Regions from separate parts of the Halomonas kashgarensis genome, predicted to be linked through region 2. Evidence: predicted binding sites of a transcription regulator. Region 2 holds the regulator's gene; each other region holds the start of a gene.
What was found. The regulator LexA, encoded in region 2, represses DNA repair genes until DNA is damaged. The targets are predictions, from matches to a motif close to TACTGTNTANNTANACAGTA.
Positions count from the first base shown of each region.

Region 1: R5M92_RS08845 (PA0069 family radical SAM protein) is a predicted target of LexA. The motif match lies at 1,978-1,997, and genes of this name have one in related genera.
Region 3: dinB (DNA polymerase IV) is a predicted target of LexA. The motif match lies at 4,129-4,148, and genes of this name have one in related genera.
Region 4: R5M92_RS09150 (LexA family protein) is a predicted target of LexA. The motif match lies at 1,880-1,899, and genes of this name have one in related genera.

Region 1 covers NZ_CP137552.1:1,927,273-1,934,836, forward strand. The annotation lists gene R5M92_RS08835 (TonB-dependent receptor family protein) at 1-1,480, opposite strand, end outside; gene R5M92_RS08840 (YqaE/Pmp3 family membrane protein) at 1,677-1,850, shown strand; gene R5M92_RS08845 (PA0069 family radical SAM protein) at 2,026-3,111, shown strand; gene R5M92_RS08850 (winged helix-turn-helix domain-containing protein) at 3,145-3,444, shown strand; gene R5M92_RS08855 (DMT family transporter) at 3,460-3,951, opposite strand; gene R5M92_RS08860 (septal ring lytic transglycosylase RlpA family protein) at 4,348-4,734, shown strand; gene menA (1,4-dihydroxy-2-naphthoate octaprenyltransferase) at 4,735-5,607, opposite strand; gene R5M92_RS08870 (bile acid:sodium symporter family protein) at 5,795-6,685, shown strand; gene R5M92_RS08875 (cold-shock protein) at 6,909-7,115, shown strand; gene R5M92_RS08880 (putative RNA methyltransferase) at 7,193-7,564, opposite strand, start outside.
Region 2 covers NZ_CP137552.1:1,204,446-1,212,009, forward strand. The annotation lists gene nagZ (beta-N-acetylhexosaminidase) at 1-986, opposite strand, end outside; gene R5M92_RS05535 (L,D-transpeptidase) at 1,112-1,630, opposite strand; gene R5M92_RS05540 (TetR/AcrR family transcriptional regulator) at 1,611-2,282, opposite strand; gene lexA (transcriptional repressor LexA) at 2,571-3,248, shown strand; gene R5M92_RS05550 (energy-coupling factor ABC transporter permease) at 3,297-3,968, opposite strand; gene purU (formyltetrahydrofolate deformylase) at 3,994-4,848, opposite strand; gene R5M92_RS05560 (ribonuclease J) at 5,122-6,705, shown strand; gene R5M92_RS05565 (hypothetical protein) at 6,760-7,035, opposite strand; gene moaE (molybdopterin synthase catalytic subunit MoaE) at 7,159-7,564, opposite strand, start outside.
Region 3 covers NZ_CP137552.1:2,046,424-2,053,987, forward strand. The annotation lists gene R5M92_RS09350 (hypothetical protein) at 1-183, shown strand, start outside; partial or broken gene R5M92_RS09355 (IS3 family transposase) at 136-1,277, opposite strand; gene R5M92_RS09360 (thiamine-binding protein) at 1,616-1,870, opposite strand; gene R5M92_RS09365 (alpha/beta hydrolase) at 1,918-2,727, opposite strand; gene dinB (DNA polymerase IV) at 2,959-3,954, opposite strand; gene R5M92_RS09375 (protein adenylyltransferase SelO) at 4,169-5,668, opposite strand; gene R5M92_RS09380 (DNA-3-methyladenine glycosylase) at 5,821-6,354, shown strand; gene R5M92_RS09385 (NAD-dependent protein deacetylase) at 6,369-7,226, opposite strand; gene R5M92_RS09390 (FAD-dependent monooxygenase) at 7,466-7,564, shown strand, end outside.
Region 4 covers NZ_CP137552.1:1,992,375-1,999,938, reverse strand. The annotation lists gene R5M92_RS09160 (sodium ion-translocating decarboxylase subunit beta) at 1-770, shown strand, start outside; gene R5M92_RS09155 (IMPACT family protein) at 837-1,466, opposite strand; gene R5M92_RS09150 (LexA family protein) at 1,466-1,828, opposite strand; gene ccmA (cytochrome c biogenesis heme-transporting ATPase CcmA) at 2,104-2,748, shown strand; gene ccmB (heme exporter protein CcmB) at 2,777-3,505, shown strand; gene R5M92_RS09135 (heme ABC transporter permease) at 3,518-4,258, shown strand; gene ccmD (heme exporter protein CcmD) at 4,258-4,497, shown strand; gene ccmE (cytochrome c maturation protein CcmE) at 4,487-4,996, shown strand; gene R5M92_RS09120 (heme lyase CcmF/NrfE family subunit) at 5,009-7,012, shown strand; gene R5M92_RS09115 (DsbE family thiol:disulfide interchange protein) at 7,009-7,536, shown strand; gene R5M92_RS09110 (cytochrome c-type biogenesis protein) at 7,527-7,564, shown strand, end outside.

The DNA of each region.
Region 1 (7,564 bases), 720 kb from region 2:
CGAGCCCGTTGGCGAAATTGCCGCGCAGCCCCAGCTCCCGGTTCCAGGCTTTTTGCGGCTCAATGCCGGGATTGAACCCGCCTCCTTCCGGATTGGCGAATTCGGAAAACGTCGGCGTCTCGAAGGCCGTCCCGGTGTTCACATACGCTTGATGGTCGGGCAGGTAACGGTAGCTGAGCCCCGCCGAGCCGCTCCACTCGTCGAAGGTGCGCCGGCCGCTCTCGTCGCCGTCGTCGAGAAAGGCATCGTCCACCTCCAGCTCTACCCGGTCGAACCGCGTACCCAGCGACAGCGTGATCTCTTCGCTGACGTCGAGATCACCCTGGACGAATACGCCCGTCGAGGTAGCGGTCTGGGTTTCGTCGGCGGATTCTGCCAGGGCGCGCCCCTGCGCATCGACATCGCGCCGCCAGCGATCGTCCTCCTGACGTGCCGCCTCGACTCCCGCCACGTAGCGCAGCGGCATGTCCGCCAGATTCAGGGCTTGGTGGTACTCCGCACCAAAGCCGTAATAGTCACGCTGGTAGCCGATCAGGCTATCACCCACGTAGGGCAGCTGCTGCTCGAAATCGCGCTGGGAGATAAACCCTTTCACATGCAGCTCGCCGGGGCCGACGGCGAGATCCTCGTACTGCAGCGCTACCAGTTGCTGGTCGACGCTCTGCCCGGCATCCAGAGCCAGGGAGTTGGGAGCGGCCTGGTCGCGCCCCTGCGCCACTTCATCTGCCTGCAGGGCGCCGGGGTCTTCCGAACGCGGGTTCTCGAGCAGGTTGACGATGGCCGTCAAGGCGCGCTCGCTACCCAGCTCCCGGCGCAGCTTGGCATTGAGCAGATACTTCTCGGTCGAACTCTGTTCGCGGTAGCCATCGACGTTGAGCGCCGACAGGCTGACATGGTGGGACCAGTCTCCCTGGCGCCCTCCGGCCTGCAGCGAGGCCTTGCGATAGCCGTCGCTGCCGCCCTCGATACGCAGGCTCGGGCGGGTCTCCTCGCGGCCATCCCGCGTGGTGACGGAAATCACCCCGCCCGCGGCATTGCCGTATAGCACCGAAGAGGGGCCGCGAATCACCTCGATGCTTTCCGCGCTGTCGAGGTCGATGGCGTCCAGCTGCGCCTGGCCATCGGGCAACGTATAGGGAATGCCATCGACCATGACGGTGATGCCACGTACCCCGAAGGGCGCCCGCGCCCCGAAGCCGCGGATGGCGATACGCTGGCCCTGGGCGAAATTATCGCGATTCTGTAGGAACACCCCCGGTACCATTCTCAGCGTCTCGTCCAGGCGCACGCGCTGTTTTCCCTGCTGTATCTCGGTTTCATCGATGGTCGAAACGGCAGCGGGCGTGGCGTAGAGCTCTCGTTCCAGGCGTGGCGCGGTGACTTGCAGGGTCGGCATGCTCGTCTCGCCGGTTTGTCCCCACGCCTGGGTCGTGGCAACACAGCTGAACAAGCAAAACGAGGTGGTAATAAATTTAAACACGGGGGTCCCTCCCAGGAGCGATACTTGCTAAATAGATGCTGACGAAACGTCACAGGAATACAGTCTAGCCGCTGACGAAACCAGTGAACGTTATTCTCGACGACATGTCATAACGGAACGGCTTATCGTCGATAAGTTTGACGTCCATGCCTACACTTGCAAGACGCAATTCTTCACTGGAAGCAAAGGAGGCTTCATGGCATTTACCGCGACCGATCCCATCAAGATGATTTTTGCCATTATCCTGCCGCCCGTCGGCGTTTTTCTGGAGGTCGGCCTGAAAGGCCATTTCTGGTTGAATATTCTGCTGACCTTGTTCGGCTTCATACCGGGCATCATTCACGCGTTTTACGTAATTTTGAAACACTAGCGTTCTGAAGCACCAGCTTCGTCTCGCCTCATTCGGTAGCGCTGTGCATGACGTGCTGCGCCTAACCCAGTCCCGGCGGCCTTCCAGGCCGCCGGTTTTGTATTTGCCAATACGCCAATGCACTTTATACTGTATATAAATATAGCTTTAAAAGCATTTATACAGGAGCAGGCGCATGCACGATCCGCGGCCAGATAGCGCCAGCCAGACGGTGCGCAAGGGGCGCGGGGCCACCTACGACCCGCACAATCGCTTCGCTCCCAGCCGAGTGGTCGAGGAAGACGATGGCTGGTGGCAGGAGCCGATCCCCGACAAGTTGCCGACCCAGGTGCGCGAAGAACCCAGCAAGAGCGCACTTTCCTGGAATCGTTCGCCCGATCTTGCCTTCGACCGGTCGTTGAATCCTTACCGGGGCTGCGAGCACGGCTGTATCTACTGTTTCGCCCGGCCGAGCCACGCTTACTGGGACTACTCTCCGGGGCTGGACTTCGAAACCAAGCTGATCGCCCGCACCGGCCTGGTGGAGCGCCTGCGTGAAGAGCTGTGTAAACCCGGCTACGTCTGTCGCCCTATCAACTTGTCCGGAAATACCGACTGCTATCAGCCGCTCGAGGCCGAGCGACGCACTACCCGGCAATTGCTGGAGCTGCTGCTGGAGTGCCGTCATCCCGTCACCTTGGTCACCAAGAGCTCGTTGATCCTGCGCGACCTGGAGCTCCTCTCGGCAATGGCGGAGCAGCGCCTGGTAAGGGTATTCATCAGCCTGACCAGCCTGGATAACCAGCTGAAACGCACACTGGAGCCGCGCACGGCCGGGCCTCGGGCGCGCTTGCGCATCATGGAGGAGCTGAACACGGCCAGTATTCCCGTGGGCGCCTTGGTTTCTCCAGTGATTCCGGGGTTGACCGATCATGAACTGGAAGACCTGCTGGAGGCCGCTAGCCGAGCCGGCGCGCGTACCGCCAACTGGATGCTGCTGCGACTGCCCCATGAAGTGGCGCCGCTCTTCGAAGCCTGGCTCGAGGCTCACTACCCGGAGCGTGCCGCCAAGGTCATGAGCCTGATTCGCCAATGCCGCGGCGGCAAGGATTATGACGCCCGCTTCGGCCACCGTTTTCGTGGCGAAGGTGTTTTCGCCGACATGATCAATCAACGTTTCAGGCGCGCCAGCCGCCGGCTGGGGCTGCAGGACCGCACGGAAATGGGCCTTGATACCCAGTCGTTTCGCCCGCCCCATCCCCAGGGCGATCTATTCCGCTAGAATGCTCATTCGATTTTGACTTCGGGAATTCTCATGGCTAGTGCTCTCAGCAAGACCAAGTCCAGCTTCTACCGCCGCCTGTACGTGGCGTACCTGATCGACCAGGGTGTCGCAAGCGTTCCCGCGCTGATCGAAGCCACCGGCATGCCAAGACGCACCGCCCAGGACACCATCGTCTCGCTGGCGGAGCTGGACATCGTGTGCGAGTTCGAGAAAACCGAGGGAGAGCGCCACAATAGCGGCCAGTATCGCATTCTTGAGTGGGGCGCCATCGACCCGAGCTGGGTCGCCGCCAACGCTCAACGCCTGCAGACGGCGCTGGGCTATGGCTAAGCTCTCGGAAGACCGCTATTTACCGGCCGCGACCGGGGCGCTGGAAGATGTTGCCAGCACGATTGCCACCCCTACCAGCATCACGACGATTCCCACCAGCCGGGCGGCACTGGCCGGACGCCGGGGCAGGCCTACCAGGCCGAAGTGATCGATCACCAATGAGGCAAGTATCTGCCCGGCGATCAGGCACACCATCAAGCCGGTGGCGCCAAGGTGGGGCGCCAGAATCAGCGAAGCACTGACATAGAACACGCCTACGAAGCCGCCGATCCAGACCCACGGGGGCAAGTGAAAGGTCTGGGTAACCGCTGGTGCCGGGGCTCGCAACACCAAGAGCATCACCAGTACCAGCAGAAAACTGACCAGCAGCGAAACGGCGGACGCCCAGAACGGATGCCCGAGAGCTCGTCCCAGGGCGGCATTGCTGGGGGCTTGAAATGGCATCAGCATCCCGGCCACCAGGGCCACACCGACGAAGAGCAAGTTCATCAGAACAGGGTTGGGCATTACAGCGTTATCCTTTTAGCTGTAGAAAAATGGGCTGTGTAAATGGTGCAGCCTCACACGAATCCTAGCAGGCTAAACGATTGAACCCCGCTTGCAAATTTGCTCCTTCCCCGCCCCCGGCTTCAGTGGAAGCGACTCGATTTTCCGAGCTTACGGCACGCCACCTCTGCTGCATTGCAAAATTCCATCCTAGCAATTGCTCTCCTTGCGTCCAGGTTAACCGACTGAATAACAGACGAAATAATTGAACCCAGCGCAACGTCTCGCAACTGTCGCGATCTGCATCGATCTTGCAAAATTTGCCCAATCTTGCCAGGAAGGCTAAAATTGCCCTGCCTATCCGGCTCCTCATCGATGAACGCGAAATCCGCTACACGAGAACCATGAGGTATCCCTATGGGAACCCAAAGCAAATTGATCAACAGTGTATTCCTGGCGACTCTACTAATCGCCGGAACAGTCGGTAGTGCTTCCGCGCACAGCACGACCGCCAAGCCTCAGGAAGGCGTTGCTTCCTACTATAGCGACCGCTTCCAAGGCGCCACTACCGCCAGTGGTGAGAGCTTCAACCAGCAAGCGTTGACCGCCGCCCACCCAAGCCTGCCCTTCGGCACCAAGGTTCTGGTCTCTCGGCCGGATACCGGTCAGGAAGTGGAAGTGCTGATCAACGATCGTGGACCCTATGTAAAAGGGCGCATCATTGACCTGTCCAAGAGCGCTGCCAGGGAGCTCGGCATGATCCACCGCGGCACCGCTCCGGTAATGGTCACATTGGTAAACTGACTACACGCTGGCGGGTACAAGGCGCACCCCCAGCCAGGCCGCCATCACCAGCGAATAGAGTGCCGTTTGCCCCAACACCGGGTTAAGTGACGCTCCATCGTATCGCCAACATTTCCTGTTCAGCGCCAATGCCGCCACGCAAGCGATACCCCATGCCGCCCATAACCAAGGCGAATGCGCCACGGCTGGCGTTACCAGTAATGGCACCAGAGTCAAGGCGGCAAACAGGCCACGGGTGGCACTCGGGCCCAGGCGTACCGCCAAGGTCAACTTCCCGGCGCGAGCATCCGTATGGCGATCACGCAGATTATTGACCACCAGGATAGCGGCCACCGGCAGTCCTATCAGCACGGCAGCCATTACCGCCTCGGCATCGATCGGGCTCTGTTGGGCCAGCAGGCTGCCCAGCACCGCTACAGGGCCGAAGAACAGCCACACAGCGACCTCTCCTAGACCTCGGTTGGCATAGGGCCGCCGCCCACCGCTGTAACCCAGCACACCCAGGATCGATAGCCCACCCAGCCACCAAAGTAACCAGTGGCCGAAGATGACTAACCACAGCCCCGCCGTCACGGCAATGACCAGTGTCAGCATCAATCCTCTCCGCAGCTCAGCGGCACTCAACAAACCTGACTCCATGGCGCGTACAGGCCCCAGACGGTCGGGTTGGTCTACCCCTGAAAGCCCATCGAAGAGATCATTGGCCAGATTCACCGCTACCTGCAACGATAGCGCGCAGACCAGGCACAGCAGTGCGATCAACCAGGAAAAGCTACCGGGCGCCACCAACGCCTGGCCCAGCAGCACCGGGCCCACTGCAGCCGGAAGAGTGCGCGGGCGCAGCGTCTGCCACCAGATCTTCGCTCTGCTCATGGCTGAGGTGTCTTGAATGTTGCGGATACTGGTCATTCGTTCTCTGATTTAATGGGGGGAAGCCTAACCCACGGCTAGATACTGTGGTTTCGTTTCTGGGTCTAATACTATGGTAACAGCTCGAACGCCACGGCCACCCTGAACGAACGATGACACCAGAAAGATCAAGCCACAGCAAGGAGTCCGGATGTCCGCCGAATGGTTGTCCCAAGTATTACTGCCCTGGGTACTCGCCAGCGTGATGATGGCGATGGGCCTCAACTTGACCAGAGCCGACTTCACCCACACCTGGCGTCATCCGCGCCGCATACTACTGGGTACCGGCCTGCAGATCATTGCGTTACCACTGCTCGCCTGGGCGCTCGTCCTGCTATTACCGCTACCTCCGCTGGCCGCCGCCGGCTTGCTGCTGGTATCGCTGGTACCCGGCGGCGCCACGTCGAACATGTTCAGCTTCCTGGTGCAGGGCGATCTGGCCCTGTCAGTCAGCCTGACCGCCATCGCCGCCGTGCTCGCCCCCTTCACCCTGCCGTTGATCATGGGCTGGAACCTGGAGCAACTGGGTCTGGATGGCCAGGGTATTTCACTGCCCTACTGGCATACCGTGGGGCAGCTTTTGCTGGTCACGCTGGTGCCGGTACTCACCGGCATGCTGTTGCGCCGCGCGCTCGGCGAGCGCCCCCTGGAATGGATACTGCCCAAGGTGAAGGTACTCACCGGGTTGGCCATGATCGCGGTGGTGTTGGCGCTATTCGTAAGCCACGCCGAGCGGCTGCCCATGCTACTGAGCATCGAGACACTGGCCGTGCTGCTGATGTGTGTCCTGGGCATGGCCCTGGGCCACTTGGCGGCACGCCGATTGCGCCTGCCCCATGCGAGCGTGCGCGCCATCACCGTCGAAGTCGGCGTACAGAACGCTGGTGTGGCGATGATGGTGGCTTTCGTCATCCTGCAGCAACCGGCCATCGGCCTGGTGCCGTTGCTCTACGGCCTGTTGATGAATGTTCCCGTATTCTTGTGGATGCTCGCCTGCTTCTGGCGAGATCGTCAGGTTGCGATAAGTCCCGAGCGATCATGATCTTCGTCGCGTCTCCACAAGGCTATCAGCAAAATAAACACGATAACCTTTGACCCGCCGGGCAATGCATGACACTGTGGCGCCAGTTGATTAGCAAGCAGCATGGTTTCAGAAGCGTACGATATCTTTTCGGCAGCCTGTAATTGTATTCCTTGTTTTATCCGCTATTACTCTGGGTAACACCAGGAACTTCATACAGCGCATTTGCGCGAGAGGATTTATTATGTCTACTGGCACAGTCAAGTGGTTCAACGATACTAAAGGTTTTGGTTTCATCGCTCCTTCCGATGGTGGCGAAGACCTGTTTGCCCACTTCTCCGAAATTCAGTCCGATGGCTTCAAATCCCTGCAGGAAGGCGCAAACGTTTCGTTTGACGTCACCCAGGGCAAGAAAGGCCTTCAGGCGTCCAACATCAAGCAAATCTCCTAACATTTATTGTTAGCAGTTTGCTCGAATCCTTCGGGGTTCGGTTACAAGGCCCGCTCATGCGGGCCTTGTTGCGTTTGCTAGTCGCGCATCCACGTCGTTATCCGCACGTCCACCGTCACCTTGAGCGCCTCGAGCGCTGCCGCCCGTTCGCGCCCTTCAGGACTGGCGCGGTAGAAATGCGGCGTCATCGCCAGCAGGTCGGCAATCGTCTCTGCCCCATCGAGCTCTAGCGAATAGCGGATATCTTGCGTGTCCTGGTGGACGAAGCCTTCCAGCTTGTCAACGTGGCTTGCGCGCTCGGGTTTCAATACCGGGTAGATAATCTCGCGTAGCTCGCGCAGGTGGCCTGGCCCCGCCTCGACTTGAAGCAACTTGCCGCCGGGTTTCAGCACCCGGGCGAACTCGCCATGGACCGGGAAGCCGAACAGGCACATGAGCCTATCCAGCGT
Region 2 (7,564 bases):
GCATGGGTGCGACGCCATCGGGCCAGAGCGGTCAGGGCTTCCAGATTCGGCCTGGCTCGGCCATAGCGCAATTTTGCAGCTCGACGGCAATCTAGGCTCTCGCAACTTTCCAGCACCTCAACCGCCGCCTCGCGGTCGTTGCATACCAGCAGCATGTCGCAGCCGGCATCCAGCGCGGCCCGAGCCCGCTCACTGGGGCTCCCCGCCTCGTGGGCACCGGCCATGCTCAAGTCATCGGAAAATATACAGCCCTTGAAGCCCAGAGACTCACGCAACATTCCCAGCCAGCTCGGCGAGAACCCTGCGGGACGCGAATCGAAGGCGCTGTAGACGACATGTGCCGGCATGATGCCATCCAGCTGGGAGGCAAGGTGGGTGAACGGTACAAGATCGGTGGCCTTCAGGGTGTCCAGCGAACGTTCATCCACCGGCAACTCCAGATGAGAATCGGCAGCTATTCCGCCATGGCCGGGGAAGTGCTTTCCTACCGCCGCCATGCCGGCTTCGTGCAAGCCGTGGATAAAGGCCTCCCCCAGGCGAGCCACCCGTTTGGGGTCGGCACCGAAGCTACGATCGCCGATCACGCTGGAAACACCGGTATCAACATCAAGCACCGGGGCAAAGCTCAGATCGAGTCCGCAAGCAGCCATCTCCATGCCCAGCAACCATCCGGCGTCCTTGGCGATACGCAGCGTGGTTTCAGGATCTTCCTGATAAAGCCCGCCTAAAGTGGCCATCGACGGCAATCGCGTCACACCGGACTGGATGCGCTGCACCCGCCCCCCCTCCTGGTCCACCGATAGCAACAACTCGGGCCTTATCCGGCGAATATCGGCGCATAGCTCACGCACTTGAGTGCCATCGACAACATTGCGCGCAAACAGAATCACACCACCGACGGCGGGATGCTGCAATAACCGCTCATCATCCTTGGTCAGGTGTGTCCCCTCGAGGTCGAGCATCACGGAGCCGATCGTCTGGGTCATGGAGTGACATCCTGAAAATGGGGCGATAATTCTAGACCAAAGTGGTGCCTGGATGCGACAGCAACGCAAACACAGCCATTAGCCTCGAGATTCCATCACACCTCTCACGAATGAGCGCCGTTATTTCACCCGTGAATCCATACAGCAGTGCCTGGCCTGGCCTGGTCGAACAGCGCCATAAGGTCTGCGTCGCGCATGCGTATACAACCATGGGAGCGCGCGACACCCATCGGCTGGTCGAGAGGTGTACCATGCAGATAAATATAGCGTCTTTGGGAATCCACGCTCCCGCCCCGATTGACACCAGGCTCCAGTCCGCACAGCCAGAGGATCCGCGTCAGTATCCAGTCGCGCTCGGGATAGCGCTCGGCCAAGGCTTCGCTAAAAATCTCACCGGTCGGCCGACGGCCGCGAAACACACTTCCCGGCGGCTTTTCCCGACCGATATGGGCACGAATATAGTGCCATCCCAGCGGGGTTCTGCCGCTACCCTCCTCCTGGCCGGTTCCCGCTTGTGCCGTGGAAACCTGACATGACCATTGCACCTCCTGACCGTGCCATAGCACCAGGCACTGGTCGGCAATATCGATTTCCACCCAGGCAGCAGCTTTCGGAGGAAGGGTTTCAAGTCGCGGCGTGTACATGACGCTCCCCTGCCGGTTCCGGCAACGGTGCATTCATCGCCGCGACCACCACCGGGCGCATGCGGCGAACCAGATCCTTTACCGTTACCTGTTCCTGATAATCCTTGGCGGCAATGTCGCGCAAAGCGTCCAGTCCCGAAAGCGTGAAGATCACCGTCCCCAACATGAAATGAAGGCGCCAGAAACGTTCGGCATCGGGCAGCTCGGGAGTTGCCTGGCGGACCAGTTCGGTAAAGCGTGTGAAAGCTTCCCCGTACTCCGACTGGATATGCCGGCGCAAATGTCCTTGGGCCTGGCTATAGGCAAGCCCCAGAAGACGCATGAACACTTTTAGGCTGTTGCGTTCCGCCGGTACTTCCAGAACCGTCCTGGCCATGGTCTCGAGCAGTTCTTCCAGCGGGATGACTTGTCCGTTGTAACGGTTTTCCAACTCATCCAGAGCCGCATGAAAGCGCTGGGTAAAGGGATCGAGATAGCGGGAAAAAACGGCTTGTATCAATGCTTTCTTGGAACCGAAGTGATAATTGACCGCCGCCAGGTTGACCTTCGCCTTGCTGGTGATATTGCGCAAGGATGTCTCCGCAAACCCCCTTTCGGCAAACAGCACCTCCGCCGTATCGAGAATACGGGTAACGGTATCAGATTGGGCCATAGGGGAGCTCTCCGGATAAACGTATGTTTAAAACAGAACAAAAGCTTACGTTATTGCAGATCGACTCTCAACGATTGAAATGCCGTGGAATTTCAATTAGTAAATTCTATTTTAAAACGCACGACTGAAGCTGACGAGTAGTACTGACGAACTAGAGCTTGAACAGGACGGAACATGATAGGTCGGATTGGGTCATATACTGGACAGAGCAACATGCTGTATACTTAACCATTAGTGTAATGTTAACACGACCATTTTCAGCAACTTGACGACTCCATGGAGCTTGCCATGTCTCGACCCTTAACAGCTCGCCAACAACATGTCTACGACTTCATCGTAAAGACCATGAACGAGCTGGGATATCCGCCGACACGGGCAGAGATCGCCAAAGCGCTTGGCTTTCGCTCACCCAATGCTGCAGAAGAGCATCTACGGGCGCTGGAGCGCAAGGGGGCGATACGCATCATTCGCCATACTTCCCGTGGTATCCGCCTCCCCTCGCAGGAGCCACAGGAACCGGCGGAGCTTATGGAAGGGACGGAAAGCCCGGCGGAAGCCACCTTTCCACAAGGCTTGCCGGTGATCGGTGAAGTTGCAGCCGGCAGTCCGGTACTCGCCGCTGAGCATATCGATCGTTACTGCCCGCTGCCTCCTGAGTACTTCACTCCCCGTGCAGATTACCTGTTGCGCGTGCGCGGTTTATCGATGAAGGATGCCGGCATTCTGGAGGGCGATTTGCTTGCGGTGCATCGTACCGAGAAGGTACGTAACGGCCAGATCGTCGTAGCCCGTCTGGGAGAGGAAGTCACGGTGAAACGTTTCTTGCGTCAGGGTCACCGAGTGACGCTTGAAGCGGAAAATGCCGATTTCCCTGCTATCGAAGTGGATCTACGCCATCAGCCCCTGGAAATAGAAGGTGTGGGTGTCGGCGTCATCCGTGGCGGCAATGGCCAGGCCTTGGGCTAGCGAGACAGGGACTGTCGCAAGGATGCATCACTCCTTACTTACTCCTCGTCATTTGGTATCGATGTAGCGGTGGCCGTTCAAGGTGGCCACCCATTCGGGACGATACACCACCATGATGCTGAACAGCATGCCGGTGATAAGCGCCTCAGAGGGCATCAGTAACGGCAAGAACCGCGCATACTCCTGCGCCAGGTAGAAGGCGTCGGGACTCGTCGTTCCCGCCCAGACCGCCAATACGACAGTCAACCCACCCGCCAGGGTCGCCAGAGCGGACCCAAAGAAGCCACACACAAAGATATAAACCATCAGATGGTCGGGTAGATAGCGATCCACCAGGCGCCAGACCACCACCACCACCAGCGCCGGTATCACACCGGTGACCAGGATGTTGACGCCCAGCAGCGGCCAGTCATTGCGCCCGATCGCGATCATGGCGCCATTCACCAGCACGTTGGTAATCAGGGCCAGGGGCGCCTTGAACAGCAGCGTCATCAGGGCGGTAAAAACCAGATGAAGGGTCAACCAGTCGACCGCCTGGGCACGCATCTGCCACATCAAGGCAATGGCGACCGTCGCTCCCAACCAGCGATGCTGCAGTGCAGAGTCTTCTATTAGCGTCCGCCAAGGGCGCTGCTGCAGCGCCAGCAATACAAATCCGACGGCCAGAAGCGCGCCAAGCCATAGCACCCATGGAGCCAATACCACTTCGTCAAACGACATACCCCTTTTTCTCCGTCGGGTCCGCTTAACTGAATACCACGGTCTTGTTGCCGTGAATCAACACTCGATCTTCCAGATGCCAGCGCAAGCCTCGCGCCAGCACTGCCTTCTCCACATCCCGCCCGAACCTCACCAGGTCCGTTGGCGTATGGCAATGGCTGACTCGATGAATATCCTGCTCGATGATAGGCCCAGCATCCAGTTCCTCAGTGACATAGTGACAGGTGGCACCGATAAGCTTAACGCCCCGTTCATAGGCCTGGTGGTAGGGCTTGGCACCGGCAAAAGACGGCAGGAAACTGTGATGGATATTGATCACCTTGCCGATATAGCGCTGGCATAGCGCCGGGGGCAATATCTGCATGTAGCGAGCCAGGACGATACAGTCGGCTTCCATTGCGTCGATACAGGCCTGAACCTTGGCAAAAGCGGACTCCTTGTCGGCTGGATCCACCGGCACATGGTAATACGTGATGCCATACCACTCCGCCAAGGAGCGCATATCGTCGTGGTTGGAAATCACCCCGACGATATCGCAGTCCAACTCCCCCGCCTGCCAGCGATACAGCAAGTCCACCAGGCAGTGGGACTCCCGGGAGACCATCAGCACCACCCGCTGTCGCTTTCGCGTATCGGTCAGAGCCCATTGCATCTCGAATTCCCGGGCCACCGGTTCGAAGGCTAGCCGCAGAGAGGCAGACGACATCTCCAGCGAATCGGCCAGAATTTCGTAACGCATGAAGAAGCGCCCGGTCTCGAGATCGGAATGCTGGCTGGCCTCGGTGATCGATCCTCCCTGCTGGGCAATAAAGCCCGATACTCGAGCGACAATCCCGACCTTGTCGGGGCAGGAAACAATCAAGCGATAATAATGAGACATGAACCAACCATCTTAGGGGAAGACGAAAAAGATCGAGTCCCGCGGCGCTTGACGCTGAGCGGAACCGACAACGATGCGGCCTAGTCTAGCGAAACCCGAGACGCCACGCACCGCCTCTCGCCTTCCGATTGTGAGACCTTGCTTCAATCCCGTATAGTTACGATCTACATTCAAGGTTTACGTTTATCAATGTTTTCACCGCGTGTTCATGTTCGCCCCCGCCGTCGCCAGCCACTGCACTTCTTGCCACTGGGCGGCTGTGGTGAAATCGGGATGAATCTGAGCCTTTACGCTTACGATTCACACTGGATCAGTATCGATTGCGGCATGATGATTCGGCAGGACCTGCCCGATTCTCCTCTTCAGGTCCCCAATCTGGATACGGCCAAGGCCCTGGGCATCATCCCCCAGGCCCTTTTCATCACCCATGGACATGAAGATCATATTGGCGCGGTAGCCTGGTTGTGGCCACACTGGGGATGCCCCATCTACGCCACACCACTGGCTGGGGCGCTGCTACGCTTGAAATTCGCCGAGCGCAACTTGAGTCCCGCCGCAATACATATCGTCGAACCCGGCGAGGCCCTGGAAAGCGGTCCCTTTACCTTGCGCTACCTGCCAGTCACCCACTCCATTCCCGAAAGCTGCGCCTTGATGGTATCGGTTGGTCCATACCGTCTACTGCATACTGGTGACTGGAAACTCGACTCGGATCCGTTAATCGGCACTCCGGTAACGGCAGCGCAATTTCGCGCCCTGGCTCCCGTCGACCTGGTGGTCGGCGATTCCACCAACGCACCGATGCCCGGCCATTCAGGGAGCGAAGGCGAGGTCGCTGCCGCCCTGGAGCGCACCTTGCGCCAATGTCCCGGCCGAGTCGTGGTGTCATGCTTTGCCAGCAACCTGGCGAGAATCAGCGCAATCGGCCAGGCGGCAAGACGTTGCGGGCGTAGAGTCAGTCTGATGGGACGCTCCATGGAGCGCATGGTGTCGGTCGCACGCGGTCTGGGTTACCTTGAAGACTTTCCCTCTCTCGTTCCTCTCCACGATCTGGGTTACTTGCCTCCCGACGAAATCGTGGTCATTGCCACCGGTAGCCAGGGCGAACCGCGAGCGGCACTGCATCGCCTGGTCCAGGGACACCACCCGCTTTTCGAATTGAAGCCTGACGATAGCGTCATTTTTTCGGCAAAGGCGATTCCCGGAAACGAGCGCCTCATCGAGCGTTTGAAGCAAGGCCTCGACCGTCTCGGCGTAACAGTTTATGACGAGTTCTCTCATCCCGAACTGCATGCCACTGGGCACCCGGCGCAAGAGGAACTCAAGAAACTTTATCAGTGGCTTCAGCCGGGTCACTTGCTGCCCGTCCATGGGGAAGCGCGTCATCAGCAGGCCCATCAGCAACTTGCCTCCGAGCTGGGCATCGAGGCACCCTTGGCGCCGGTCAATGGCGATCTCATTCGCTTCGACAACGATGGGCTTAACCTCGAGCGCCGTCATCCTCAGCCACCCTGCATCGTCAGCCAGAACAGCGTGGTTCCCCACCCAGGGCTTGAAGCGAACAATAGAAACAGACGCCACGGCAGTCTTTACCTGGCTCTTTCGGTTACCGCTACTGAAACCGGCTGGAGTCGCATCGGCAGGCTGATTCTGGATAATAGTGAAACGAGCCCGATGGATGAACAAAGCTTTACCGACTGGCTGGACGAGCAAGTGGAGGAGATACATGCCGAGACGCTGGCAGAACTGAGGTTAGCGTTGCAACCCCGCTTGATAGGTTGGCTTGCCGAACACCTGCATCGTATGCCCGATGTCCATTTGCAGATAATGGCAGCGGAAATGCCCGCCGATTCCTGAGCCAGGTCGGGATGGTTGTCAGTACACCGCAAGCGATGTAGGTATCATCTTCGCTTATTTCTTCTTGGGAGGACGGCCGCGCCTGGGTGTTTCAGCAATCAGGTCATCCATCGACAATCCTGCGCTTTCCATGGCCTCGCGAATCTCCGCAAGCTTTTTTTCCTTCCTTGCCTCTTGTTGACGACGCTCGATCTCCAGCTGCTGCTTGTGTTCGATGACCTCCTGAATGACCGTGGCCAGTTTATTCAACTGTTCCATGCTCAATTGTCGCGCAGCGGCACGGGCGACATTCTTGTTTCGGGCAAATTGTTCCAGCGTCTCGCCTGCCATACTTTACTCCTTGAGACATTAGTTGAAATCCATGATCGCTTTCTGGTGAAACAGCAAGATTCATCTTGTTGTGTAAAAAAGTATAACGATCAACAGAGACTTGGCAAGGAGTACGACCAGCGCCTATTTTTCATCAAATGCCTCCCAACGCTGAGCGTCCCGCTGGTCCGAGGCACGCTCCTTTACCCAATAAGCGCCCTTTTCGGCGTGCTCCTTTTTCCAGAAAGGCGCCCGGGTCTTGAGGAAGTCCATGATGAAATCACAAGCGCAGAATGCCTCTCGTCGATGTGCCCCGGTTACCATTACCAGCACGATAGGATCGCCCGGACTTAGATAGCCCACCCGATGGATGATTCGCACACCGTCCAGCGTCCATCGCCGCGCTGCCTCCTGGGCGATAGCGTCAAGACTGGCTTCCGTCATTCCCGGATAGTGCTCGAGTGTCAAACCCGTCACCTCGGGGGTTTCATTGAAATCCCGCACCAGACCAGTGAAACTAACCACCGCACCAATATGCGTATTGCCAGCC
Region 3 (7,564 bases), 840 kb from region 2:
AAGGTGGAGAAAAAAGAGGCTGATTCCCATGGCGTAATACCCGCCGAACTACACAGCCAGCATTTCTTTATCGTCGATGAAACCATTGCACTACGGGCTTTATATTGTTCTGGTCAAGTCAGAGCGGACACATTTTCAAGCCGCAGCCGCCAGTTCGATCTCCCTCGGCGTCTGATAGCCTAGGGTCGAGTGAAGCCGGCAACTGTTGTACTCCATCTCGATGTAGTCGATTACATCCCGCCGTGCCGCCTGTCGGCTCGCATACCGCTGGTCAGCCAACCACTCGCTTTTCAGTGAGCCAAAAAAGCGCTCCATGACGGCATTATCCCAGCAGTTCCCCTTGCGGCTCATCGAGGCCTGGAACCCATGCCGAACAAGCGTGCCGCGGTACTCATGCGACGCGTATTGGCTCCCGCGATCGCTATGATGAATCAACCCTCTACCGGGTTGCCGGCGGCCCACGCCCATCTCCAGGGCGTCCAGGACCAGTTGCGTGCGCATGTGCTCGGCCATCGCCCAGCCCACCAACTGCCGGTCGTGGAGGTCGAGCACCGCCGCCAGGTAGAGCCATCCTTCCAACGTCCAGATAGCCGTAATATCAGCCACCCAGGCCCGATTCGGTGCCGCCACCGTGAATTGGCGATTCAAGAGGTTGGGCGCCACCGGCAGGGTGTGCTGGGTATCGGTCGTATGACGCCAGCGTCGCCGCTGGCGTGCCTCTACACCGGCTTCCCGCATCAGGCTTCGGGCCTGGTAACGACCGACCTCATAGCCACGGCGTCGCAGTTCTTTGGCCATGCGGCGGCTGCCGTAGCTGCCGCGCTTCCGGCGATGGATCTCTCTGACCTCATGGAGCAGGGCCTGTCGATGGTCATCAGGGTCACGTCGTCGCCAGGCATAGAAACCGCTCCGGCTGACCCGCATGACCCGACACAACACGGCCACGGGGTAGGTGGCCTTCTCCGACTCGATGAACTGGTATCTCAGTTCGACTCTTTGGCGAAGAAGGCCGCCGCCTTTTTTAAAATATCCTTTTCAACCTGAAGCTTACGAACTTCTTCGCGGAGCTTCTTGATCTCGGCGTCGCGATCGTCCTCCTGCCGCCCCGGGGTGCCGGAGCCCTGCTGGCGGTGCTTGCGGCACCAGCGGTCCAGCACGCTGCGCTCCACGCCCAGGCGCCGGGCGGCCTCGGATACGGAATACCCCTGATCGCTCACCAGGCTCACTGCATCCGCCTTGAATTCATCGGAAAACCGACGTCGAGTCTTCTTGGTCATGAACACCTCCACTGCCTCCATTATGAGGCTTACCGGGGTGTCCGCTCTAATTGGACCACTTCAAACAATGCACTTACTTCAGCGCAACACTCTTTGAAGTTTCATGAGTTGTTATTAAAGACCTGTGCCACATTGGAGCTGCACAATTTCATCAAGCGCTCCATCAAACAGAAACGCAACACATGCCAGATCCTCGAAGAAATTAAGGATAGACTCTAGCTGTCGCAACTATACCTTATCGAAGCTGTACCTTATCGAAGCTGTAGCGCCGCTCCGTCATGCCCATCAACTGGACCATTGCCACGCTGGCCTCGCCCCTAGGCCAGCGCGGTGGCCGGTCAGGCGTCAGGACGCCTGTCGCCCTCGAGGATATTGGCGACGAAGACGGCCTTGCCGTACGTCTCGAACGACCACTTCATGACCTCCCCCAGCGCTGCCATGACGGCATCGACCTCCCCGAAGACCTGGGTGCTCATGCGGTTGGGGTAAACCTCCAGTTCACTTTGTCGTTGCAGACATTTCACTACTTCACGCACGGCAGGTTTGAAATCATCGCTCAAGGGGTAATAGCTGAGCTGGACGGAGAGATACATAGTCACACTCCTGATAGGCAATTAGCTGGCTCTGTGTCGCCACTCGGTCAATTGAATCGCCGCCACGTTTCCAGGATGGCGGCTCGAGTTTCCTGGGGCTGCTCCATGGGAAACATGTGGGTTCCCGGCACCATGCTGATTTCAAGCCCCCTTCGCCGCAGACGCTGGATGCGGCTCGGCGTCAGCAGGTGCGATTCGCTCCCCGCCACCACATGCAGGGGCACATTGACGCGCTGGGGCAGCCGCGACAGGTGATCCGGTAAATGACGGAATATCTCGACCTCGACCTGGGGGTCGAAGGTCAATTCCGCCCGACCGTCCTCGAGTACGCGGGTCCCTGCTTCAATGTAGTCGTGCAACGCTTCGGGGGTAAAGCGCCGAAACAGCCCCCGTCGCCCAAGGTATGTCGCCATCGCCTCGCGGCTGGGCCACAGCGTGCGCCGCCCTTGGGTCTTGCCCGCCGGCGTGACTCGGTCGATGAAGCCGAAACGCTTGGCGGCCTTCATCGCCCAGGCATCCGGCCCCAACATCAGCGGAGGGTCGAGCATGATCACACCGTGAAAGCGCTGCGGCTGCTTGTCCGCGGCCATGGCCATCAGCGTGCCGCCGAGCGAATGCCCCACACCCAGCAGCGGTTCATCCGTCTCGGGCAGGTGGGCCAGCAGCTCGTCGACCAGGTTGGTCCAGTTATGGTTGACGGGATAGTCCGGGTGATGGCCGAGCCGATCCACCGGATGAACATCGAAATGCTCGGCCAGCGGTGCCAGCAGGCTACGATAGCTTGAGCCGGGAAAGCCGTTGGCGTGAGCAAATACCAGACGGGGAAGCGTGGGCTTGTTCGAGGTGGACTCAGTCATGCCGGTCTCATTGTTAGCAGGAGAAGAATTACCTATCAAACTATCACACGTCTGTTTAATCAATGCCCGACACCATTGATGATTAACCTCAGCTTCCCCTCAGAAGAGGTCGGAACTCAATCCGTAGCGGGGGTTATTCGCCATGGATGGCGAATTTAGCGCCCACGGACGGGTTCATAGCGCCCCCGCATCGGATTGTTCCGACCTGAATGGCTAGCGACGCCAGGCGGGTCAGAACAGCGTGAGCTGCTGCTCCGACCCGGCATCCGCCAGGCGATACCCCACCCCCAGCAGCCGCACCGGCCTGGCGCCGCGCTGCCAGCCGATCTCCAAAAGCGTATCGAACTGCGCCTGGTCCGGCGCAGGGTCGGCTTGCTCCACCGTTGTCTGGGTAAAGTCGTTGAACTTCACCTTCACCACCGCCCCGCGAACCGCACGCGGCGGGTCCAGACGGGAATAGCGGCGTTCCAGGTCGGCCAGCAGCTCCGGCAAGCGCTCGCGACAGGCGGCCAGATGGGGCAAGTCTTCGGGATAGGTATGCTCGGTGCTCACCGATTTACGTTCACGTTGCAGGCGTACCGGCCGCTCGTCACGGCCCCAGCTGAGTTCGTGCAGGCGATGACCGAAGCGGCCGAAGCGCTCGACCAGCTGCGCCAGGGTCCAGGCGCGGACGTCGGCGCAGGTGACGATGCCCAGCTCAGCCAGCTTTTCCGCGGTACGCGGCCCCACCCCATTGATGCGCTTGACCGGTAGCTGTTTGACGAATGTCTCTACCTCGGCAGGGGTAATCACGAACATTCCGTTGGGCTTGTTCCAGTCGCTGGCGATCTTGGCCAGGAACTTGTTGGGCGCCACCCCGGCGGAGACAGTGATGCCTACACTCTCCTCCACCCGTTGGCGAATCGCCGCTGCGATACGTGTGGCGCTGCCTTGGCAAAGCTCGCTACCCGAGACATCGAGAAACGCCTCGTCCAGGGAGAGGGGCTCGATCACCTCGGTGACCTCGCGGTAGATGCCAAAAACCTGCCGCGCCACGGCCTTGTACTTCGCCATGTCGCCGCGCAGCAGGGTAAGGTGCGGGCACCGCTTGAACGCCTGGGCGGTAGACATCGCCGAATGAATACCGAACCGGCGGGCGGGATAATTGCAGGTCGAGATCACCCCGCGATGCTCGACGCTACCGCCGATCGCCAATGGAATGTCCCGCAGCGCGGGGTTGTCGCGCATCTCCACTGCGGCGAAGAAACAGTCGCAATCGCAGTGGATGATCTTGCGCTCCAGCCCCGGCGTTTTAACGTGGCCCCGAGTCACACGGCTTTCCGTAAACCGACCATAGAATATTCCGGCAATCCGTTAGTGATGGTGTATCGAATCAAGCTGTATATAAAAACCGCATATAAAAACTGTATATAAAAACAGAGGCCTTCAAGTTTAACATACTTCAGGTACCGCAAAAGGTACGCAGCACCTCCTGGCCAGGCTGCGCCGGCAGTGCCCACTCCCGCGCTTCGTCAGTGTCGTCGTAGGGCTTGACCAGCAATGACAAAAGCGTCCGAAACGGGGTGAAGTCGTTCTGCTCCACCGCCGCCGCGATCACCTCCTCGATACGGTGGTTGCGCGGGATCAGCATCGGATTGGCGCGGCGCATCCGGTCCAGGCGTGGGCCTTCCAGCACCCCGACCTCTGCGTGATAGGCTTCCCACCGCTCGAGCCAGACCGTCAGCGGCTCGGGCGCCTCGCCAAGCGCCAGGATATCCTCCCTGACTTGTGGGTAAGCCGGCGTATTCATCGCCGCCGCCAGCTGGTAAAGCCGATAGAAACTCAAGGTGAAGTCCATTCTTCCGGCTTTCATCACGGCCTGGAACTCGTCACCCAGCGCCCGGGTGGCGTCCGGTCTCGCCTCGTGATCCAGCCCCAGTTTGGTGGCCAAGACCGATAGCCATTGGGCCTCGAAATACGCCGAAAAAGCCTCGATCACTTCAGTGGCTCGTGCCACGGCCCGATCGCCGTCCTCGTCGATCAGCGGCAGCAGGGTTTCGGCCAGGCGTGCCAGGTTCCACTGCGCTATCGCCGGCTGGTTGGCGTAGGCGTAACGCCTGCCTTCGTCGATCGAGCTGAACACGGTATTGGGATGAAAGCGCTCCATGAACGCACAGGGGCCGTAATCGATGGTCTCGCCGGTGACGCTCATGTTGTCGGTGTTCATCACGCCATGAATGAAGCCCACGCCCATCCACCGCGCTACAAGATACGCCTGGCGCCGCACGATGGCATCGAGCAGGGCCAGGTAGCGTTCCTCGTCGGGCCGTTCGGCAAGTTCTGGGTAGTGGCGACCGATCACGTGATCGGCCAGTTCCTGCAGCGCCTCGATGTCGCCGCGCGCCGCCAGGTACTGGAAAGTCCCGATACGCACGTGACTTGACGCGACGCGGGTCAGGACCGCGCCGGGCTCGACAACGCGGCGGCGGACTCGCTCGCCGGTGGTCACGGCGGCCAGAGCGCGGGTGGTGGGAATATCCAGCGCCTGCATGGCTTCACTGACCAGATACTCGCGTAGTACCGGCCCCAGCGGGGCTCTGCCGTCGCCACCTCGTGAGAAGGGGGTGCGTCCGGCACCCTTGAGCTGCACATCCTGCAAGCGACCGTCCTGGTCGCGCACCTCGCCCAGCAACAGCGCCCTGCCGTCGCCGAGCTGGGGCACGAAATTGCCGAACTGGTGGCCGGCGTACGCCATGGCCAACGGCTTGGCGCCCGGCGGCACCTCGTTACCACTCAGCCACTGGGTCAAGTGGCTATCATCGGGCTGCTCCTGCATGCCCAACCGATGCGCCAGGGCGGTATTGAACGCCACCAGGCGTGGTTCAGCCACCGGCGTCGGCGAGCTATCCTTCCAGCACGCGGCCGGTAGCTCGCGGTAGTGATGGTCGAAGTTGAGCCACATGGCAATCTCCATTAATGTCTTGCGCTTGAAAACTAGACCCTCTACAGGGCCTACGACAAAGGAACGTCACCATTCATTCCCATTCGATTCTCGATTTCGCTCCCCTGCCACGTCATTTTTACGCCCGCAATACGCTAGAGGTAGCCCAGGATCTGCTCGGTTGCCATCTGGTGCGGGAGATGCCCAACGGCCAGCGGCTGGTGGGACGCATCGTGGAAGTGGAGGCCTACGTGGGCCCGCATGATACCGCCTGCCACGCGGCCAAGGGGCGAACGACACGCACCGAGGCGATGTTCGGCCCTCCCGGACACGCCTACGTGTATCTAATCTACGGTATCCACCATATGCTCAACGTCGTTACCCAGCGCGAAGGTTATCCCTGTGCGGTGTTGATTCGGGCCATGGAGCCAGTGCTGGGAGAGGCCCAGATGCGCCTGCTGCGTTCGGCGAAGGGCAAGCAATTGAGCAACGGTCCGGGAAAACTGGCCAAGGCCTTGGCAGTGGACAAGAGCCTATACGGGCACGACCTGACCCTGGGGGAAAAGCTCTGGGTATGCCCGCGCCGCCCGGGAGACACACCCCCGATCGCCACCGGACCCCGGGTCGGCATCGACTACGCCGAAACAGAACACCGCGACGCCCCCTGGCGACTATGGTTCGAAGGCAACCCCTGGGTGTCGCGCTAGGGTCTGTTGACGTTTCATCGTGAACCGCCAAGCCGAGCCAGCGTATCCTCCAGCACAGCGGTCAACGGAGCTGAGAGCTTGAGCGAGAGCAAGGGGTCGGCGCGGGTCACGCCCAGGTTGAGCGCAGCAACAGGCATGCCCCGTTCGTGGGCCTGGCGACACAGACGATACCCCGAGAACACCATCAGCGAGGTGCCAATTGCCAGTACCGCATCCGCCCGCGCCAGGCCCTCCTCCGCCTGCTGCCGGCGGATGGCAGGCACCACATCGCCGTAGAACACCACATCGGGCTTGAATATTCCGCCGCAGCGCTGGCAGTCATGTACCTTGAAATCAGCGAAGTCGGTTTCCAGATCCGCGTCGCCGTCCGGCGCATGCTGGGCCTTGAGCGAGGCAAAGGCTGGGTTCAAGCGAGCCAGCTGGTCGTGCAGAGCGTGGCGCATCATGCTGTAGCCGCACTGCATGCACTTGACCAGATCGGCACGCCCGTGCAGGTCGATTACCCGTCGCGATCCGGCGCGCTGGTGAAGGCGGTCGACGTTCTGGGTCACCAGGGTATCGACATGGCCGAGGGCTTCCAGTCTCGCCAGGGCGCGGTGGGCACCACCGACTTGCGCTTCGCGCAGCGCCTTGAAACCCACCAACGCCCGGGCCCAGTACCGGCGGCGCACCGCGAGAGAGCCCATGAAATCACCATGTTGCACCGGTGGAGGCCGCTTCCAACGGCCCGCGGCGTCGCGATAATCGGGAATGCCGCTATCGGTACTCACCCCGGCGCCAGTGATCACCAACAGCCTGGGATGGTCGCGCAGGAAATCCGCCAGCGCCAGACCCGCGGCGTCTATGCTATCGATGGTCTCGACACCAGGCAGGGTCGCGTTTGCGCGGCTGTCGCGATAATCGGGCTTGGCGGTAACAGGTGGCACGGCGTTTTCCTCCAGAACAGGCGGGTACGCTAGACTATGGTGATACAGGCCATGTTTATACAGACCAAGTTTGTACAGACTAGGTTTATACAGACCCTGTTTATACAGACTAGGTTTATACAGACCCTGTTTATACAGACCAGGTCGATAATAGTGGCAGCTACTATGCAGCAAGGAGCACATTCATGCAGGTCGATCACGATATTCTTATCATCGGGGGCGGCATGGTCGGTGCCGCGCTCGCGGCACGCCTCGCCAGCGCCGGACTCTCCATCGGCATGGTC
Region 4 (7,564 bases), 790 kb from region 2:
GTGCCGTGTTGCTGACATCGCTGGGGGTTATGGACTTCTCCCTCAACCAGGCCGCCGCCATCGGTATTATCGGCGGCGCGGATGGGCCGACCTCGATCTACGTATCCAGCGTATTGGCCCCTGAGTTGCTGGGTGCCATTGCCGTGGCGGCCTACGCCTACATGGCGCTGGTGCCGCTGATCCAGCCGCCGATCATGCGTCTGTTGACGACTCAAAAAGAGCGTGAGATCAAGATGACGCAGCTGCGGCCGGTGTCCAAGCTGGAAAAGATCGTCTTCCCGCTGATGCTGCTGATTCTGGTTGCGCTCTTCTTGCCCGATGCAGCGCCACTGCTGGGCATGTTCTGCTTCGGTAACCTGATGCGCGAGTGCGGTGTGGTCGAGCGTTTATCGGATACCGCGCAGAATGCCTTGATCAATATCGTGACCATCATCCTGGGGCTTTCGGTAGGCTCTAAATTGATGGCGGAGAGTTTCTTGTCGGTGGAAACGCTGGGCATCCTGGGGCTGGGTATCGTGGCATTTGGCATCGGTACCGCCGCCGGCGTATTGATGGCCAAGCTGATGAACCTGGTGAGCCGGATGCCGATCAATCCATTGATTGGCGCGGCAGGCGTTTCGGCGGTGCCGATGGCGGCGCGTGTCGCCAACAAGGTAGGTCTGGAGTCCAACCCGCACAACTTCCTACTGATGCATGCCATGGGGCCCAACGTGGCCGGGGTCATCGGCTCTGCCGTGGCGGCGGGGGTCATGATCAAGTATCTGGGTTAGATACTTGCGGAAGTAGAAATTAGAAAGCAGAACGAGACGCGGCATGCCTTGGTTGGCATGCCGCGTTCATGTTTGGGGGGGAAGGCGGCGACATTCCACGGTCTGCTTCAAGCGGTTTTCCAGTGGGCTCAGGTCCAGCGCTTGGTCGCGTGGCCAGCCAATGGTCAGGGCGGCGCCTCGGGCAGCGTACTCGACGTCGAGAATGGCAATGTCATTCTCGTGCAGCCAGTTGCGTACCTCGGCCTCGGCGGAAAAATCCACCTGCAGCAGGTAGGCGTCGCGCTCGACGACCTCGTGGGTGGGCAGGGCTTCCAGCCCCTTTGCTACTGCCTGGGCGTAGGCTCTTGCCAGGCCTCCGGTGCCCAGCTTGGTGCCGCCGAAATAGCGTATTACCACGCAGCCGACCTGGCCGATGCCGCTACCTTCCAATACCTGAAACATGGGCCTGCCTGCGGTACCGCCGGGCTCGCCGTCATCGGAGAACCCGATCAGGTTCTGTTCCCCCGGCGGGCCGGCGATAAAGGCGCTGCAATGGTGACTGGCGTTGGGGTGGGCGGCGCGTGCCGCCAGCAGCAGGTTTTCGAATGCCGCCGGGGTGGGCGCATGACACAGCCAGGCCAGAAAGCGGCTCTTCTCCACGTCGATTTCCGCGGTATGCCGCTCTTGCTCGTCGAGGGAAGGCACAAGGTAGCGCATCAATGCTCCGTGGGTTGGCGGTTGACCCCCATGACCAACCCCAGTACCTGAATGTCACGATTATGCAGGAAAACGGCCGGCAGCAGGGAGTCCGCGGGAAGAAGATGGACGCCGAAGCGGTCGATCGACAGTTTCTTCAAGGCCACCTCGCGTTGATTGATCTCGGCGACCGCCGTCTCTTCGTTCGTCCCCGCTTGCAGGCGGCGAATGATGATGACATCCCCATCAAAAAGATTGCAATCACACATGGCGTTACCGCGGACTTTCAGCGCGTAGGTATTGCGGCGCATGACTCGCTGCGGTCGAGTGTGAGGGATGGGGTGGGGAGAGGAGGCGATAGGACATAGCTGAGAAGGTAGCATCGGTTTAACTCCTGGAGCCAAGGGAGGCAGGCAATCACCGTTATATTTTGTGGGTGTCTTTTCATACAGTATTGAAGTATATACCTGTACGTCCTTACAGTTCCAGGTTCATGCTACGCCATCGGCTATTTCTTGCCGATCCGACTGTTCGTAAGCAAAAGAGAAGTAAAAGTTGATAGCGATCAAGCTGCGACCCGGCGCCGCATAGCTTGACTGGCGAGCGGAGGGCTTTCCGTGTAGAGTTCGACGCGAAATCAACGTGCCGGGAGAGACTTTTGAGCCTGCGCCTGCAAGCCCGCCAATTGGCCTGTGAACGCGATGACCGCTGGCTTTTTCAGGGGTTGGACCTGGAGATCAATGCCGGTGAGATCGTCCGAATCGAAGGACCGAACGGCAGCGGCAAGACCACCTTGTTGAAGATACTTTCCGGACAACTTTCCGACTACCAGGGAGAGCTGTTCTGGAATGGAACCTCCATGCGCCAGGCCCGGTCGAATTTCCTTGCCAACCTGCTGTACCTCGGCCATGCACCTGGGGTCAAAGCGGGGCTCACTCCTCTGGAGAATCTTTACTGGTATCAAGCCTTGGCGGGAGAAAAACGCAGCGAAACCGCTTGTCTTGGCGCGCTGGAGAATGTGGAACTGGCGGGATTCGAGGATGTTCCCGCCGGACAGTTGTCGGCGGGTCAGCAGCGTCGTGTCGCGCTGGCACGACTGGAGCTGATTCCCCGCTCACTGTGGGTACTGGATGAACCTTTCACCGCCATCGATCGCGATGGTGTGGCGGCATTGGAAGCCCGCCTGGCAGCACATGCGAGAAATGGCGGCTGTGTTCTGGTGACGACCCACCATGAACTGAGCTCTTCCCCTGCGTTGCGTCGGATACAACTTGGCCAGGGAGACTGCGGTGAAACGACCTGACCCCATAGATCGCCAAGGCACGGCTGTTATGCTGGAAGACCCCAGAGGTCTGCGGCATTTGCCTATCGAAGAGGCTCCCGGCAATCTTTCGGACGCCCTTCTGGCAATGGTGAAACGCGACCTGACTCTGATGCTGCGTCACCGCGGAGAGGTGTTGAACCCGCTGGTCTTCTTCGCTCTGGTCATTACCCTGTTTCCCATCGGTATATCGCCGGATCCGGCACTGCTGACGGTAATTGCGCCAGGGCTTCTCTGGGTGGCCGCCTTGCTGGCGGCGCTGTTATCGCTGGATAGCCTGTTTCGCAGTGATTACGACGACGGCTGCCTGGAGCAGCTGCTGCTCGCTCCCCAGCCCCTGGCGGCACTGAGCCTGGCCAAGGTGGCGGTACACTGGCTGCTGACCGGTTTGCCGCTGGCGCTGATGGCGCCGCTATTGGGGGTCATGCTGGCCTTGCCGGCGGGAAGTTACGGGGTGCTGGCGTTGTCGCTGGCGCTGGGCACGGCCAGCTTGAGTCTGATCGGCGCGATCGGGGCTGCGCTTACCGTGGGCCTGGCGCGGGGCGGGGTATTGCTGTCTCTGCTGGTGTTGCCGCTGTATATTCCGGTGCTGATTTTCGGTGCGGGAGCGGTACAGGCCGCCATCATGGGTGACGGCGTACTGGCGCACCTTGCCATTCTGGGAGCCTTGCTCGCCGTAGGCTTGATCCTGGCTCCCTGGGCGATTGCGGCATCGCTACGCATCAGTATCAACGGTTGAGGACGGATAGACATGTGGGCCTTCATTCATAAATTGGGTTCGCCCAAATGGTTTTACGCCATCAGCGCCAAGCTGCAGCCCTGGTTCTGGGTGGCGGCGGCGGTGCTGCTGGTGGTCGGTAGCGTCTGGGCCCTGGCATTCGCCCCCGCGGATTATCAGCAGGGCAATAGCTTTCGTATCATGTACGTGCATGTGCCGGCGGCTTTCCTGGCCCAGTCCATCTTCATTTCCATGGCCGTGGCGGGCCTGGTCTACATGGTCTGGAAGATCAAGGTGGCGGACATGGCGGCAGCGGTCATGGCGCCGCTGGGGGCCGCCATGACCTTCATCTCGCTGTTTTCCGGGGCGGTATGGGGAGTGCCGACCTGGGGCACCTGGTGGATGTGGGATGCACGCTTGACGTCGATGTTGATTCTGCTGTTTCTCTATCTCGGCGTGATCGCCCTGCGCGGTGCCTTTTCCAGTCGCGACAGCGCTTCACGGGCGGCGTCGGTGCTGGCCATGGTCGGTGTGATCAATATTCCCATCATCAAGTACTCGGTGGATTGGTGGTATACCCTGCATCAGCCCGCCACGTTCAGTATCACCTCGCGCCCTTCGATGCCCATGGAAATGTGGCTGCCGCTGCTGATCATGGTATTGGGCTTTTACTGCTTTTTTATCGCCTTGACGCTGATGCGCACGCGTAGCGAGATATTGCGCCGTGAGTCGAGCAAGCGCTGGGTGCAGGAACTTGTGGAGGAGCGGGGGTAATGGCCTTCGATACGTTACGCGAATTCTTTGCCATGGGTGGCCACGCCGCTTACGTCTGGGCCTCCTGGGGAGCCACTGCATTGCTGTTGCTGGGCACAGTGGTACATGCCTTCGGCGAACGCCGACAACTGCTGACCGTCCTGAAACGCCGCCAGCGCCGCGAGCGTGTTCGGCACGAAACCAGTCCTTCTAGTGAACCCCTTACTACCGCACAGGGTGGAGACCACCATGACGCCTAAACGCAAACAAAAGCTGTTCGTGATCCTCGGCCTGGTGTCGCTGGCGGCGATCGCTATCGGCCTGACGCTCTACGCCTTGCGTGCCAACATCAACCTGTTCTTCAGCCCGGTGCAGATAGCCGCAGGAGACGCCCCGATAGAGCGCCAGATTCGTGCCGGGGGCATGGTCAAGGAGGGCACGGTAGTTCGTGACCGCGATACCCTGGAAGTCGAGTTTCAGGTCACCGACTATGTGGATGACCTCAGCGTGTACTACAGCGGGATCCTGCCGGACCTGTTCCGTGAGGGCCAGGGAGTGGTGGTCGTGGGGGAACTCCAGGCCGATGGCCGCTTCCGGGCCGATCAGGTAATGGCCCGTCACGATGAGAATTACATGCCCCCCGAAGTGGCTCAGGCACTGGAAGATGCGGGCTACTCGCCGGCCGATTATCAGGCCAAGGCAAGCGAGGTGGGTAAGCGGCTGGAGTCGCAGGATGGCACTGAAGCCACCCAGAACTGATTCGGAGCTTGCATGATAATCAAGATGATTCCCGAGATTGGCCATTTCGCACTGGTAGTGGCTCTGCTGATGGCGGCGATACAGGGTGTGGTACCCCTGGCCGGTGCCGCCACCCGGCGCCCGTTATGGATGGCCTATGGTCAGCCCATGGCGACAGGCCAGTTTCTGTTCGTGGCAATTGCCTATGCCTGTCTGACCGCCAGCTACATGCTGGATGATTTCACCGTCGCCAATGTGGCCAATAACTCCAATTCCCTGCTGCCCTGGTACTACAAGTTGAGCGCGGTTTGGGGCAACCACGAAGGATCGGTGCTGCTGTGGAGCATGATGCTGGCGGGGTGGGGCTACGCCGCGACGCGGTTTACCGGGTCCCTGCCACGGGACATGGTGGCCCGTGTCATGGGCATCATGGGGCTGGTATCCGTCGGCTTCCTGCTGTTCATCCTGGTGACGTCCAACCCGTTCGAGCGTCTGCTGCTCAATACGCCGCAAGACGGCGCCGACCTCAATCCGCTGTTGCAGGATTTCGGCCTGGTTATCCATCCGCCGATGCTTTACATGGGCTACGTCGGTTTTTCGGTGGTGTTCGCCTTTGCCATTGCCGCCTTGCTGGGAGGCCGGTTGGACGCCGCCTGGACCCGCTGGGCGCGTCCCTGGACCAATGTCGCCTGGGCATTTCTGACAGTGGGCATCGCCCTGGGTAGCTGGTGGGCATACTACGAGCTTGGCTGGGGCGGCTGGTGGTTCTGGGACCCGGTGGAAAACGCCTCCTTGCTGCCCTGGTTGACGGGAACCGCTCTGATCCACTCCTTGGCGGTGACCGAGAAGCGTGGTTCGTTCAAGAGCTGGACGGTGTTGCTGGCGATTTCCACCTTTTCTCTATCGCTGATGGGTACCTTCCTGGTGCGGTCGGGCGTGTTGACTTCCGTGCATGCCTTCGCCAACGATCCGTCGCGGGGCTTTTTCATCCTGATGCTGTTGGCAATCACCGTGACCCTGTCGTTGCTGGTATTCGCGTTTCGTGCGCCGCGGGTGAGCCAGAAGGTCGGCTTCAGCTGGCTTTCACGGGACTCTCTGCTGCTAATCAACAATATCCTGTTGGTGATCATGACGGTGACCGTGCTGCTGGGAACGGTCTACCCGCTGATTCTCGATTCACTGGGCCTGGGCAAGATCAGTGTCGGCCCTCCTTATTTCAATACGCTGTTCGTGCCGTTGACCGTGGTGATGTGTATCTTCATGGGCGTGGGGCCGACGGCGCGCTGGAAACGCATGTCATTCGACGTCGTGGTCAAGCAACTGTGGCTTGCCGGTGCAGCGGCACTCGTCATCGGCATCGTTGCGCCGTTGATCTATGGGGGTAGCTGGGATCTATGGGTCTCGTTGGGCCTGGTATCGGCCCTGTGGATCGTGTTGCCCATGGTGCGTGACGTCTTTGCCAAGACGCGTCATGCAGGCTCCCTGGGGAGCGGGTTGCGCAAGCTCTCGCTGGCCTACTGGGGAATGGTGCTGGGCCATTTGGGGATCGCCGTTACCATCGTCGGTGTGACCATGGTCTCCAACTACAATATCGAGCGTAACGTGCGCATGGCGCCGGGGGACACGGTGGAAGTCGCCGGTTACCAGTTCACCATGCAGCAGCTTTCCAGTCGGCGCGGCCCCAACTTCCTGGCCGATACTGCCGAATTGCAGGTGCGGCGTGGTGATGACGGGCGGAGTTTCCAGATGAATCCGGAAAAACGCCTCTACCTGGCCACCGGTATGCCCATGAGCCAAGTCGCCTTGCGTCCGGGGCTCTTTCGCGACCTGTACGTCGCCATGGGTGAGGATCTGGATGACGGCAGCTGGGCCATGCGAATTCAGTACAAGCCATTCGTACGCTGGTTGTGGCTGGGGGCGCTGTTGATGGCGGCCGGTGGCGTTCTCGCTGTCGCCGACAAGCGCTACCGTCGTGTCAGGGCCAAGGAGGCAGCGCGTCCGGCTGCTGCCCGAACGGCCACGGAGGCACACTCATGAAACGGCGACTGTTACTGTTATTGCCGTTGGTAGGGTTCCTGCTGTTTTCCATTTTTCTTTACCGGGGGCTGGCGCTGGACCCTTCGCATCGGGACTCGGCATTGATGGCGAGGGAGTTCCCTGCGTTCACCTACTCCACCCTGGAAGATCCGCAGCGAGAGGTGGACCTGTCGCTGCTCAAGGGGGAGGTGACGCTGGTCAATGTCTGGGGCGAATGGTGCCCGGCCTGCAAGCAGGAGATGCCTCAACTGCTGGATCTCGCCGACCGGGGCGTCCGGCTGGTAGGCATCAACTATCGCGATACACGCGAGAAAGGGCTGCAGTTCCTGGAGGAATTCGGCAATCCCTTCGAGCTGAATATATTCGACCCGGACGGCGATCTGGGCTTCGATCTGGGCGTCTACGGTGCGCCTGAAACCTTCCTGGTCGACCGCGACGGAATCATCCGCTATCACCATACCGGCTACATTTCACCGGCTGACGTGCGCGACGTGATTCTCCCGGAGGTAGAAAAATGGCAGTGATACGATTGTTGTTGGCATTGCTTGTGCT